Regions from separate parts of the Streptomyces sp. NPDC102279 genome, predicted to be linked through region 3. Evidence: riboswitches for the same ligand, from Rfam matches in the RefSeq annotation. Region 3 holds a riboswitch; each other region holds the start of a gene.
What was found. Region 3 has a riboswitch for cobalamin ahead of ACIRQH_RS02565 (CbtB-domain containing protein). Riboswitches for the same ligand answer to the same signal wherever they lie in the genome.

Region 1: it holds a riboswitch for cobalamin, as region 3 does, so the genes downstream of both, ACIRQH_RS38330 (cobalamin biosynthesis protein) here and ACIRQH_RS02565 (CbtB-domain containing protein) in region 3, are expected to answer to the same signal.
Region 2: it holds a riboswitch for cobalamin, as region 3 does, so the genes downstream of both, ACIRQH_RS25620 (ribonucleoside-diphosphate reductase subunit alpha) here and ACIRQH_RS02565 (CbtB-domain containing protein) in region 3, are expected to answer to the same signal.
Region 4: it holds a riboswitch for cobalamin, as region 3 does, so the genes downstream of both, metE (5-methyltetrahydropteroyltriglutamate--homocysteine S-methyltransferase) here and ACIRQH_RS02565 (CbtB-domain containing protein) in region 3, are expected to answer to the same signal.

The regions. Positions count from the first base shown of each region.
Region 1 covers NZ_JBIWLU010000021.1:3,681-6,884, reverse strand. The annotation lists gene ACIRQH_RS38335 (cobyric acid synthase) at 1-696, opposite strand, end outside; gene ACIRQH_RS38330 (cobalamin biosynthesis protein) at 693-1,640, opposite strand; cobalamin riboswitch at 1,744-1,888, opposite strand; gene ACIRQH_RS38325 (hypothetical protein) at 2,026-2,244, opposite strand; gene ACIRQH_RS38320 (inorganic phosphate transporter) at 2,265-3,204, opposite strand, start outside.
Region 2 covers NZ_JBIWLU010000010.1:81,852-85,055, reverse strand. The annotation lists gene mctP (monocarboxylate uptake permease MctP) at 1-771, shown strand, start outside; cobalamin riboswitch at 1,075-1,222, shown strand; gene ACIRQH_RS25620 (ribonucleoside-diphosphate reductase subunit alpha) at 1,357-3,204, shown strand, end outside.
Region 3 covers NZ_JBIWLU010000001.1:611,975-615,178, forward strand. The annotation lists gene ACIRQH_RS02555 (PAS domain S-box protein) at 1-153, opposite strand, end outside; gene ACIRQH_RS02560 (CbtA family protein) at 675-1,433, opposite strand; gene ACIRQH_RS02565 (CbtB-domain containing protein) at 1,455-1,676, opposite strand; cobalamin riboswitch at 1,717-1,863, opposite strand; gene ACIRQH_RS02570 (enoyl-CoA hydratase/isomerase family protein) at 1,972-3,072, opposite strand.
Region 4 covers NZ_JBIWLU010000004.1:28,238-31,441, reverse strand. The annotation lists gene ACIRQH_RS09955 (TetR/AcrR family transcriptional regulator) at 1-12, shown strand, start outside; gene ACIRQH_RS09950 (GDSL-type esterase/lipase family protein) at 104-1,288, shown strand; cobalamin riboswitch at 1,440-1,659, shown strand; gene metE (5-methyltetrahydropteroyltriglutamate--homocysteine S-methyltransferase) at 1,821-3,204, shown strand, end outside.

The DNA.
Region 1 (3,204 bases), on a different contig from region 3:
GTGCAGCATGTCGAGCCCGGGTTCCAGCAGCCCGACGTCGCCGCGGAACTTGTTGACGAGGAACCCGGCGACGAGCGCCTGGTCCTCGGGCGACAGCAGGGCGACGGTTCCGAAGAACGAGGCGAACACCCCGCCCCGGTCGATGTCGCCGACGACGAGCACGGGCAGCCCCGCGTTCCGCGCGACACCCATGTTCACGATGTCGGTGCGCCGCAGATTGATCTCGGCCGGACTGCCGGCCCCCTCACAGATCACCGCGTCATACGTGCCCCGCAACTGGGCGAGACAGTCGAGAACGGTCCCGAGCAGTGCTTCCCGACGGCCCCCGTGCGGGGTGTCTCCGCCGGACGCGCCGGCCGACCGCGGGTCCGGCGGCCCCCCGAAGAACCCGCGGGCGCTCATCTCGCCCACCGGCTTTCCCATCAGGACGACCTGACTGGTGCGGTCGCTGCCCGGTTTGAGCAGCACGGGGTTCATCAGCGCCGTCGGCTCCACGCGGGCGGCCTGTGCCTGCATGGCCTGCGCCCGTCCGATCTCGGCGCCCTCCCGCGTGACGAACGAGTTCAGGGACATGTTCTGCGCCTTGAACGGCGCGACCTTCACGCCCTGGCGCACCAGCCACCGGCAGATCCCGGCGGTCACGACGCTCTTGCCCGCGTCGGAGGTGGTTCCGGCGATCAGCAGTCCGCCGCTCATGCCGTACGTCCCTTCCTGGTCAGCAGTACGCGTCCGGCCGCACTCACGCCGAGGGCCAGCCAGCCGACGCGACGGGAGAGCCGTACGGCCCGTTCGATGTCGGCGACCCGGACGGGGCGCCCGGTGTCGTTCAGCACGGGCCGGTGCTCGACCCGGCCCCCGTACGAGAGGGTCCCGCCCAGCCGCACGCCGAGCGCGCCGGCGAAGGAGGCCTCCACCGGACCGGCGTTGGGACTCGGATGCCTGCGCGCGTCGGCCCGCCAGGCCCGAGCGGCGCCCCGCGGGTCGGGCCCGGCCACGGTCGCGAGGGCGGCGGTCAGCCGGGCTCCGGGCCAGCCGGCGACGTCGTCGAGCCGTGCTGAAGCCCAGCCGTAGCGGCGGTACTTGGGGGACCGGTGCCCGACCATCGCGTCGAGCGTGTTGACGGCGCGGAAGGCGACCAGTCCGGGCACACCGGCGGCGGCACCCCAGACCAGAGCGCCGACCACCGCGTCGGAGGTGTTCTCGGCGACCGACTCGACGACGGCCCGCGCGACACCGTCGGCGTCCAGCGCCTGCGGGTCGCGCCCGCACAGATGCGGCAGCCGCTCCCGCGCGACGTCGATGTCCCCGGCCGCGAGCGCGCCGCCGATCGCCCGTGCCTCACGGCCGAGTGAGGTCCCCCCGACGACGGCCCAGGTGGCGGCGGCGGTCAGGGCGACGGACGCGGCGCCCGAGGAACGCAGGGAACGGCCGGCGAGCGCGGCGAGGCCGGTGGCACCGCCCACGCACACGGCTGTGTGCAGCGCGCCCCACCCGCGGTGGTCACGCCACAGGGTTCGCTCGACGGCCCCGGCAGCCCGGCCGAACGCGGCGACCGGATGGGCCCGGCGGGGATCGCCGAGCAGCAGGTCGCCGAGGAGGCCGGCGGCGGCACCGTACGCGAAGACGCGATCGGCCCGCACGGGGTCAGCCCGCCGTGGGGTGCGGCAGAACTCTCACGGACGTCAGGACCGGCAACAGGCAGCCGCGCATGGCGATATGTCCTCACTCAGGGTGTCCACGCCCTGGTTCGACGAGACCGGCGGCGAGAGTTCCTGGCTCCCGGGGAGTTTCCTCCCCGATGACAGTGGCGGGACCGCGCCGGATTCGCACCGGCTTCCTCTCATGCCGCCGTACTTGGCTCCGGCAGTCCACCACGGGGTGAGAACGGCCGTCAACTTGCTGTTGACCTGCGGAGGGAGAGTGTGCGAAGCCCCACACAGCACTGGGGTGCGGGACGGAGATCCGTCCCGCACCCCAGGTGAAGTGCTGCCCGAGAACGGCCCGTTCGGGGCCGTTCGTGCCGGGTTACTTGCTCATGATCAGTGAGATGCCGTACGCCACCGCCGCGGCGCAGGCCGCGAAGCAGACGTAGGCGCCGGTGGCCGCCGCGACGGCGGAACCGCCCTGGCCCGACTCCTTCTTGGAGAGTCCGGCGACGCCGAGGGTGAAGAGGCCGACGAGGACGACGGTGGCTCCGAGACTGACCCCGAAGACGGACCCGAGGGCTGACCAGTCGATGTGCATGCTGTTTCTTCCTTCGGTTCTCAGGCCACGCGCGACGGCGCCGACGGGTTCGCCGTGGGCTCGGCGGGTGCGGGGATGGTGGCCGTGAGTTCGTCGGTCACGGTGCCGGCCGGGGGCGGGGTGACGGCGGCGATGGCCGTGGTGACCACGCCGGCGGGCTCCTCGGCGTTCACGTTGGTGTGGTCGATGACCTCGCGGCGCGAGCGGCGCCAGATCGCGAGGCTGGAGGCGACCAGGAAGACGGCGACGAGCGTGGTGCCCCAGGCGCCGAAGCCGGTGACCCACTCGGCGAGCGCGCCGACCAATGCGGCGGCGGGCAGGGTGAGCGCCCAGGCGACGAACATCCGGGTGGCGGTGGACCAGCGGACCACACCGCCCTTGCGGCCGAGGCCCGCACCCATCACGGAGCCGGAGACGGCGTGGGTGGTGGAGAGGGAGAAGCCGATGTGTGCGGAGGCGAGGATGACCGTCGCGGCGCTGGTCTGGGCGGCGAAGCCCTGCTGCGGCTGGAGGTCGGTCAGGCCCTTGCCCATGGTGCGGATGATGCGCCAGCCGCCCCAGTAGGTGCCGAGCGCGATCGCGAGACCGGCGGAGAGGATGACCCAGACCGGCGGGTCGGAGTCGGGGGCGACGGCGCCACCGGCGACCAGCGCCAGGGTGATGATGCCCATCGTCTTCTGCGCGTCGTTGGTGCCGTGGGCCAGCGAGACCAGGCCCGCGGAGGCTATCTGGCCGGCGCGGTACCCCTTCTCGGTGGCCTTGCCACCGGCGTTGCTGCTGAGCTTGTACGACAGCCGGGTGGCCAGCATCGCGGCCAGACCGGCCACGATCGGGGCCGCGACGGCGGGTATGAGCACCTTGCCGACCAGGACGTCCCCGTGCACCGCGCCGGTGCCGGCCGAGGCGATGGTGGCGCCGACCAGGCCACCCATGAGGGCGTGCGAAGAACTGGACGGGAGT
Region 2 (3,204 bases), on a different contig from region 3:
GTGATCCGCCGCAACACGACCATCCTCCCCCTCTACTCGCTGATGCTGGGCCTGCTCGCCCTGCTCGGGTTCATGGCCATCGCGGCCGGCGTGAAGGTGCAGAACGGCCAGCTCGCCATCCCCCAGCTCTTCGAGACCATGTTCCCCGACTGGTTCGCGGGCGTGGCCTTCGCCGCCATCGGCATCGGGGCGCTCGTCCCGGCGGCCATCATGTCGATCGCAGCGGCGAACCTCTTCACCCGCAACATCTACAAGGACTTCATCAAGCCGGACGCGACACCGAAGGAGGAGACCCGGGTCTCCAAGATCGTCTCGCTGCTGGTGAAGGTGGGCGCGCTGGTCTTCGTCCTGACGATGGACAAGACCGTCGCGATCAACTTCCAGCTGCTGGGCGGCATCTGGATCCTGCAGACCTTCCCCGCGCTGGTCGGCGGCCTGTTCACACGCTGGTTCCACCGCTGGGCGCTGCTGGGCGGCTGGGCGGTCGGCATGGTCTACGGGACGCTCGCCGCGTACGGGGTGGCCTCGCCGACGCAGAAGCACTTCGGCGGCAGTTCGAAGGAGATCCCCGGCATCGGGGAGATCGGCTACATCGGCCTCACGGCGTTCGTCATGAACGTGGTCGTCTCCGTCGTCCTCACCTTCGTCCTGCGGGCGCTCAAGGCGCCGGACGGCATCGACGAGACGTCTCCCGAGGACTACACGGTCGACGCGGGCGAGCCCGGCGTGACGACGAAGCTTCCGCCGGCCACGGCGGGCGCGAGCCACTAGGACACGCCACCCCGGGAACGGGGCGGGCAAGCGACGCACTGGCACGGGCCGCCGGAGAGGACATCCGGCGGCCCGTCGCCGTGTCCGTCCGGCGCAACCGCCCGCGTGGGCTCGGGAAGCCGGCCGACGCCCCCCGGGCGCACGGCCGTCGAGGACGACGGCGTGGGCGGCGGCGCGGACGGCGTGATCCGGAGCCCGACGACATCCGGCCGCTCACCTACGAGTTGACCCTCCGGCACGCTCCGTAGCGCTCTCCGGCACCGACACGACACAACATGTGGTGGTGCTCCCTGAGCCCGGCACAAGATGTATGCTCATGCTCGCTGTCGTCGCAGGGGAATCCGGTGCGAATCCGGAACTGTCCCGCAACGGTGTACTTGTGCGTGTTCGTGTATTGGACGTGCCCGCACAGGTCTCAGTCCGAGGACCTGCGGACAGCGCGCCCCGGCCACCCGGCCCGGGTGCCGACGACGTCCGGGCCTCGCGGAATGGGCCGGTGGACGCGGTGCGCTGGCTGCCCAGAAGCGCTTCCGTGTGCCCCCGTGCTCCCCGACAGGCCCCGTGCCGAGCGAGGGAGAGCCCCACGTGACCATCGCGCCAGCAGATCCGGCTTCAATCACCGCGCACCAGGCCCCGGTGGAGACCGACGGTCCCGGAGCCGCGCTGCTGCGGACCCTGACCGACCTCACCGCCGACCTCACCGACGCCGACCCCGGCAGGGTCGCCGCCGCGGCACTGCGTGGCCGGTCCGCCCGCGCCGACGAGGCCGAGCTGCGCGAACTGGCCACCGAGGCGGCCGCCGGTCTCATCTCCGAGGACCCGGTCTACTCCCGGCTCGCCGCGCGTCTGCTCACCATCAGCATCGCCGCGGAGGCCGCGTCCCAGGGCGTCACGACCTTCTCCGAGTCCGTCGCCGTCGGCCACCGTGAGGGCCTGGTCGCCGACCGCACCGCCGAGTTCGTCCGGCTGCACACCGCACGGCTCGACGCGCTGATCGACACGGAAGGCGACGACCGCTTCGGCTACTTCGGCCTGCGGACGCTGCACAGCCGTTACCTGCTCCGCCACCCCATCACCCGCAAGGTCGTCGAGACGCCCCAGCACTTCATGCTGCGGGTCGCCTCCGGTCTCGCCGAGGGCGACACGGCCCACGCCGTCGACGAAGTCTCCGCGCTCTACAGGCTCATGAGCCGGCTCGACTACCTCCCGTCCTCCCCCACGCTCTTCAACTCCGGTACGCGGCACCCCCAGATGTCGTCCTGCTACCTCCTCGACTCCCCGCTGGACGAGCTGGACTCCATCTACGACCGCTACCACCAGGTGGCACGGCTGTCGAAGCACGCCGGCGGCATCGGCCTGTCGTACTCCCGCATCCGGTCGCGCGGTTCGCTGATCCGCGGCACCAACGGGCACTCCAACGGCATCGTCCCGTTCCTCAAGACCCTCGACGCCTCGGTCGCCGCGGTGAACCAGGGCGGCCGGCGCAAGGGCGCGGCCGCGGTGTACCTGGAGACCTGGCACTCCGACATCGAGGAGTTCCTGGAGCTGCGCGACAACACCGGTGAGGACGCCCGGCGTACGCACAACCTGAACCTCGCCCACTGGATCCCGGACGAGTTCATGCGCCGGGTGAACGAGGACGGCGTCTGGTCGCTCTTCTCCCCCTCGGACGTGCCCGAGCTGGTCGACCTGTGGGGCGACGCGTTCGACGCCGCCTACCGCAAGGCCGAGGAGGCGGGCCTCGCGAAGAAGACCATCGCGGCCCGTGACCTGTACGGCCGCATGATGCGCACCCTCGCGCAGACCGGCAACGGCTGGATGACCTTCAAGGACGCCGCCAACCGCACCGCCAACCAGACGGCGGAGCCCGGCCACACCGTCCACTCCTCCAACCTCTGCACCGAGATCCTGGAGGTCACGGACGACGGGGAGACCGCGGTCTGCAACCTGGGCTCGGTCAACCTCGGCGCGTTCGTCGTCGGTGACGACATCGACTGGGAGCGGCTCGACGAGACCGTCCGCACCGCGGTCACCTTCCTCGACCGTGTCGTCGACATCAACTTCTACCCGACCGAGCAGGCGGGGCGCTCCAACTCCCGCTGGCGCCCGGTCGGTCTGGGCGCGATGGGCCTGCAGGACGTCTTCTTCAAGCTGCGGATGCCCTTCGACTCGCCGCAGGCGCGCGCCCTGTCCACCCGGATCGCCGAGCGCATCATGCTCGCCGCCTACGAGGCCTCCACCGACCTCGCCGAGCGCAGCGGCCCGCTCCCCGCCTGGGAGAAGACCCGTACCGCCCGCGGTGTCCTGCACCCGGACCACTTCGACGTCGAGCTGAACTGGCCGGAGCGCTGGGCGGCCCTGCGGCAGCGGATCGCCGAGGTCGGCATGCGCAACTCGCTGCTCCTCGCCATCGCGCCGACCGCCACCATCGCG
Region 3 (3,204 bases):
GCCGTATTCCAGAAGCGTCGTTCCCGCGACGGCGGCGGCCGTCGCGGCGCAGACTCCGACGGCGGCGCGCACCCGGCGTCCCGGGTGTGGGTGAGCCAGTCCGAGGAGGCCGAGGGACAGCAGCAGCAGGGACACCGCGCTGTTGGGTTTCATGACCGCCTGTTGTGAGACGAAGCTCTTGAAGGCCCCCACCTCGAACATCCAGCCGGCAAGTCCCAGAATCGATACGGCAAGAGCGCCGACTGCCGCCGCCACGGCAGTTCTTCGAGCAACAGCCACCGCGGGTGACGCGGGTCCGGCCCAACGCGCCTGCGGACGGTCACCGATCCGCCTTCCAGAACTTTCCAATGCGCCGTTCTCCTGGCCGGTCGTTGCGGGACGCCGCCCCCGGCGTCCCTCGCAGGCCCACCCGGCTCGCGGCCGCTCCTTCCGACGGCACACGTACGGGTCACGGGCCGACAAGCCATCGGCCGAGCCAGGGAGACACGCTAGCCAGCATTGACGGCCTTCACCTGGGAAGATGCCTAATTCCACTCAATAGGAACCAGTGGTCCACTTTTGACCGATAAGGATCGCCCCGCGTCGACCGGATGCGAGGGACGAACGAAGCCCCGCGCAACGCGAAGGGGCTCCCACACACGGGTGTGTGGGAGCCCCTTCGCGTTGCCGGGGTCTCAGCTCGCGGCCGGGACCGACCGCCCCGAACCGACGGCTGCGGGTTTCGGGTTCAGCAGGCGCTCGGCCAACTCACCGAAGACCAGGCCGAATCCGCCCCACAGAGCGGTCTGGATGGCCAGGGCCGAGAGCCGGAACCGCCACAACAGGGTGGCCGGGAAATCGTTGGGGACCTCGTTGATCACGGGCAGGAACTCGTAGGCCAGGCCGATCACGACGGCGAAGGCGGCCACCGCGACGACGGTCGCGTACCAGGTGCCGGTCCTCGGAGCGAGCCGTTTGCCGAGGATGGTGGCGGCGACGGCCAGCAGCACGCTGAGGACCATCATCAGGAAGTACAGGGTCGTCCGCTTGCCGATGGTGTCGGGGTCGCCGACCGACGGCGGGTTGGCCGGGTACTTCAGGAAGGGCACGACGTAGACGGCCAGCAGTGCGCTGCCCGACAGCAGGAGAGCGGTCGCGCGTGCTCCGAACCGGCCCACGCGGCCGAGGGCGAAGCAGTAGGCGAGCGCGGCGATGCCGCCGAAGGCGATGCCGTAGAGCAGGACACCGGTGGCCAGGCCGGCGGTGGACTGCAGGCTGCGGGAGACGAGTTCGACCTCGTGCTCGTGGGCGTGTGCGTGCGCCTCCTCGAAGCCGATGGCGCTGTCGACGCTCGGTTCACCGAGGAAGTAGGCGACCACCAGCGCGAGCACGCCGGCCGCGAGGCCGGCGAGCATGCCGCGCACGAGCAGGTTTCTTACCGTTGCGGAGTTCATGAGTGTGCTCTGTCCCTCGCGTCAGTGGCAGGGGAAGCCGAGCAGGTGGCGGGCGTCGTGCACCCACTCGTGGACGTTCTCGCCCGAGACGACGGCGGTGGCGCCCTGTTCAGCGCCGACGAAGTAGAGCAGGACCAGCATCAGGATGCCGAAGAAGACCGCCCAGGGAGCAATCGCCTTCAGCGGCAACTTGGCGGGTACTACGGGGGTGGTGGCTGTCGGCTGGGCGACGGTCTGCGCCATGGCAGGACCTCCTCGGGAGTTCGCGTCCCATCTCGGTGGTGCACTGGATGACGCCTACGGGTCTGACTTGCGAGGCGTCCAGCGTGCTGGAGCGTCTCGTTCACAGTGGCGCGACCGTGCCGGATTTCCCACCGGCTTCCGTCCTGACGTCATCGATATCTGACCGACCGTACCGCGTGGCGAGTACATGGCCAAGACCGCCCCACCTGGCGTGATCTTCCTCTCGCACCAGGTGGCCGGTCGGCGGGGGCGGTGGGTGAACGGCTCACCCGGCCCCGGCGTTCGGCTGAAGCCGTCACGCGCCCGCTCCGCCCGCCTCCGTGGCGATACCGGTTACCACGAGCCCGAGTTCGCGTTCGCCGAGCGGGGCGAAGAAGCGCTCGACGTCCGCGTCGGTCACCTCGGCGAGGGTGGCCGGGGTCCAGCGCGGGTCGCGGTCCTTGTCGATGATCTGTGCCCGGACGCCCTCCACCAGGTCGGGAGCGGTCAGGAACGCGCACGAGACGCGGTACTCCTGGTTCAGGACGTTTTCCAGTGGGCCCGATCGACGGACCCGGCGCAGCGAGGCCAGGGTGACTTTCAGCGCGGTGGGCGATCGACTGAGCAGTGTCTCCGCCGCCTCCTTGGCCGCGGGATCCCCGAAGGCGTCCAGCCGCCGGAGGATCTCCTCCACGGTGTCGGCCGGGTAGCAGGTGTCGATCCACTCGCGGCAGTCCGTCAGCGGGGCGTGGGGCGGCTGCCGCGTGTGACGGGCCAGGACCTCCCGTACGGGCCGGTCCGCCAGCTCGGCGAGGAACGCGGGGAGGGCGGCCGACGGGACGAAGTGGTCGGCGAGGCCGCACAGCAGGGCGTCGCCGGCGGTGACCGACGTGCCGGTCAGGGCGAGATGGGTGCCCAGCTCGCCCGGGGCGTGGGCGAGCAGGTGGGTGCCTCCGACGTCGGGGACGAAGCCGATACCGGTCTCCGGCATGGCGATCCGCGAGCGCTCGGTGACGATCCGGACGCTGCCGTGCGCGGAGACGCCGACGCCGCCGCCCATGACGATGCCGTCCATCACGGCCACGTACGGCTTGGGGAAGCGGGCGATGCGGGCGTTGAGGTGGTACTCGTCGCGCCAGAACGCGGCGGACGCGGTGCCGTCCCCGTCGCGTGCGTCGTCGTGGACGACGCGGATGTCCCCGCCCGCGCACAGGCCCCGGTCTCCGGCGCCGGTGATGACGACGGTCTCGACCGACGGATCGTGCTCCCAGGCGGTGAGGGCCCTGTCGACGAGGTGCACCATCTCGTGGTTCAGGGCGTTCAGGGCCCTCGGCCGGTTGAGGATGATGTGGGCGGCCCGTCCCTCGGTGCGCACCAGGACGGAGGGTTCGGCGGCGTGTTCCTCGGTGCCGTTCATCGGAGAACCTCCGTCGGGCCGTGGGCCACGATGTCGTGCATGATCTCGTTCGTTCCTTCCGGGGCCGGGTGGAAAGCGCAGCTCGGTGACGATCTTCTCAGCGCCCGCGACGGCCGGGTGAGTCGGTTCCTT
Region 4 (3,204 bases), on a different contig from region 3:
CCCGCGACCTGACCGACGCGGTCGTACCGGCGAGGCCCACAGCCGTCGACGCCCCGCAGCCTGCGCACCGTACGCCTTCCCCGAACGACAGGCCGAGATCATCATGCAGAGCGAGCACGCCCGGATCACCACACCCATCACCGCCGACCTGGTGCGGGGCGCCATCGAGCTGCAGCGCACCGCCCTCGGTGTACTGCCCCACCGGCTCCCCGCACGGGCGCGTGCCCAGTGCGCCGACGGTCAGCTGGCCATGGCGGAGGCCCAGCCCTCGGGCGTACGGCTGGTCTTCAGCACGCGCGCCACGACCGTCGAGCTGGACACCCTGCCGACCAAGCGGGTCTACGTGGGCGCCCCGCCGCGGCCCGACGGGCTGTACGACCTCGTGGTCGACGGGCACCTTCTGGGCCGGTCGGCCGCTCCCGGCGGCAACACCCTCACCCTCGACATGACCACGGGATCGGCGACGACCACGCCCGGCCCGGTCGGCACCGTCCGTTTCACGGATCTGCCCACCGGGACGAAGGACGTCGAGATCTGGCTGCCGCACAACGAGAGCGCGGAACTCGTGGCCCTGCGCACCGACGCCCCCGTGGAGCCCGCACCGGACCGGGGCCGCAAGGTGTGGCTGCACCACGGCAGTTCGATCAGTCAGGGCTCCGACGCGGCGAGTCCCAGCACCACCTGGCCCGCGCTGGCCGCCTCGCTGGCCGGGGTGGAGCTGATCAACCTGGGACTGGCCGGCAGCGCTCTGCTGGACCCGTTCACCGCCCGCACCCTGCGCGACACCCCCGCCGACCTCATCAGCGTCAAGCTGGGCATCAACGTCGTCAACACCGACCTGATGCGGCTGCGGGCCTTCACTCCCGCCGTGCACGGCTTCCTGGACACCGTCCGCGAAGGTCATCCCACCGCACCGCTGCTCGTCGTCTCCCCGATCCTGTGCCCCATCCACGAGGACACTCCCGGCCCGAGCCTCCCGGACCTCGCGGCGCTCAGCAGCGGACGCCTGCGGTTCCGCGCCGCCGGCGACCCGGCCGAGCGCGCGAGCGGGAAACTGACGCTCACGATCATCCGTGCCGAACTCGCCGGGATCGTGGAACAGCGGGCCGCCGAGGACCCGAACCTGTACTACCTCGACGGGCGGGAGCTGTACGGGCAGACGGACGCCGCCGAGCTGCCGCTGCCCGACGCGCTCCACCCGGACGCCGCGACCCACCGGCGTATCGGCGAACGGTTCGCGAAGCTCGCCTTCGGCGGCACCCGGGGCTTCCCCGGCCCCTCCGCCTGAAGCCGGCGCCCGACGAGGGAATCCGGCCGCGTGTCACCCGGGCCGTCGGCCGCCCTCCGTGTGCCGGGTGACGTGCGCCGATACACGCCCGGACCTCTCGAACGACGGTCCGGGATGTGGGCGTTGTCCCCAGCACGGTGCTCGTCCGCATAGGCTGACGTCCGCAGCTGGTTCGCCCCGTCCGCCAGACGGGATGCGTCGTAAGAGGGAACCCGGTGAGAATCCGGGACTGCCCCGCAGCGGTGAGCGGGAACGACCGCCGTCATACGCACTGGGCCCGGCCGGGTCTGGGAAGCGACGGCCAGTAGGTGACCTCCGTCCGGAGGGCGTGCCCGCGAGTCCGAAGACCTGCCCGCTGCCCGTGCGCGACCCATCGCGCGCGGACATCCCGGTGACCTCGTGGGCGGGTCGGCGTACATACCTGGCAGGACCTCCGCGCTCCGGCGCGCCACCTCCTCCCGCCCGGTGCGTCACCCTTCGCGCTCACGTGTCCCATCGGGATCCAAGGAGACATCTCGCGAAGGAGATTTCCGTGACAGCCAAGACCGCAGCCGCGGCAGCACGGGCCACCGTGTACGGCTACCCCCGCCAGGGTCCGAACCGGGAACTGAAGAAGGCGATCGAGGGCTACTGGAAGGGCCGCGTCAGCGCCGACGCCCTCCGCGCCACCGCCGCCGAACTGCGCAGGTCCACCTGGCGGCAGCTGGCCGAGGCCGGCATCGACGACGTGCCGACCGGCGATTTCTCGTACTACGACCACGTCCTTGACACCAGCGTCATGGTCGGCGCCGTCCCCGAGCGCCACCGGGACGCCGTCGCCGCCGACGCCCTCGACGGCTTCTTCGCCATGGCCCGCGGTACCCAGGACGTGGCGCCGCTGGAGATGACCAAGTGGTTCGACACGAACTACCACTATCTCGTCCCCGAGTTGGGCCCGGACACCGTCTTCACCGCCGACTCCTCCAAGCAGGTCGCCGAACTCAAGGAGGCCCTGGCGCTCGGCCTGTCGGCCCGTCCGGTCCTGGTCGGCCCCGTCACCTATCTCCTCCTGGCCAAGCCCGCCCCCGGTGTGTCCGCGGACTTCGACCCGCTGACCCTCCTCGACCGGCTGCTGCCGGTCTACACCGAGGTGCTCGCCGACCTGCGCGCCGCGGGTGCCCAGTGGGTCCAGCTCGACGAACCGGCTCTCGTCCAGGACCGCACGAACGCCGAACTGAACGCCGCCGAGCGCGCCTACCGCGTCCTCGGCACTCCCACCGACCGTCCCAAGCTGCTCGTCGCGTCGTACTTCGACCGGCTCGGGGAGGCTCTGCCCGTTCTCGCCAAGGCCCCGGTGGACGGACTCGCCCTCGACTTCACCGACGCGGCCGCCGCCAACCTGGACGCGCTCGCGGCCGTCGGCGGTCTGCAGGGCAAACGGCTCGTCGCCGGTGTCGTCGACGGCCGCAACATCTGGGCCAACGACCTGGAGAAGTCCCTCGCCACACTGGGCACCCTGCTGGGTCTGGCCGGTCAGGTCGACGTGTCCGCGTCCTGCTCGCTGCTGCACGTGCCGCTGGACGCCGCCGTCGAGCGCGACATCGAACCGCAGGTCCTGCGCTGGCTCGCCTTCGCCCGCCAGAAGACCGCCGAGATCGTGACGCTCGCCAAGGGGCTGTCGCACGGCACGGACACCATCACCGGCGAACTCGCCGCCAACCGGGCCGATCTCGCCGCCCGGTCGGGCTCGGCGCTCACCCATGACCCGGCCGTGCGCGCCCGCGCCACCGCCGTGACCGACAGCGACGCCCGCCGCTCGCGGCCCTACGCCGAGCGGGCCGCCGCCCAGCGCGCCCACCTCGGCCTCCCGCTGCTGCCGACCACCACGATCGGCTCCTTCCCGCAGACCGCCGAACTGCGTGCCGCACGGGCCGACC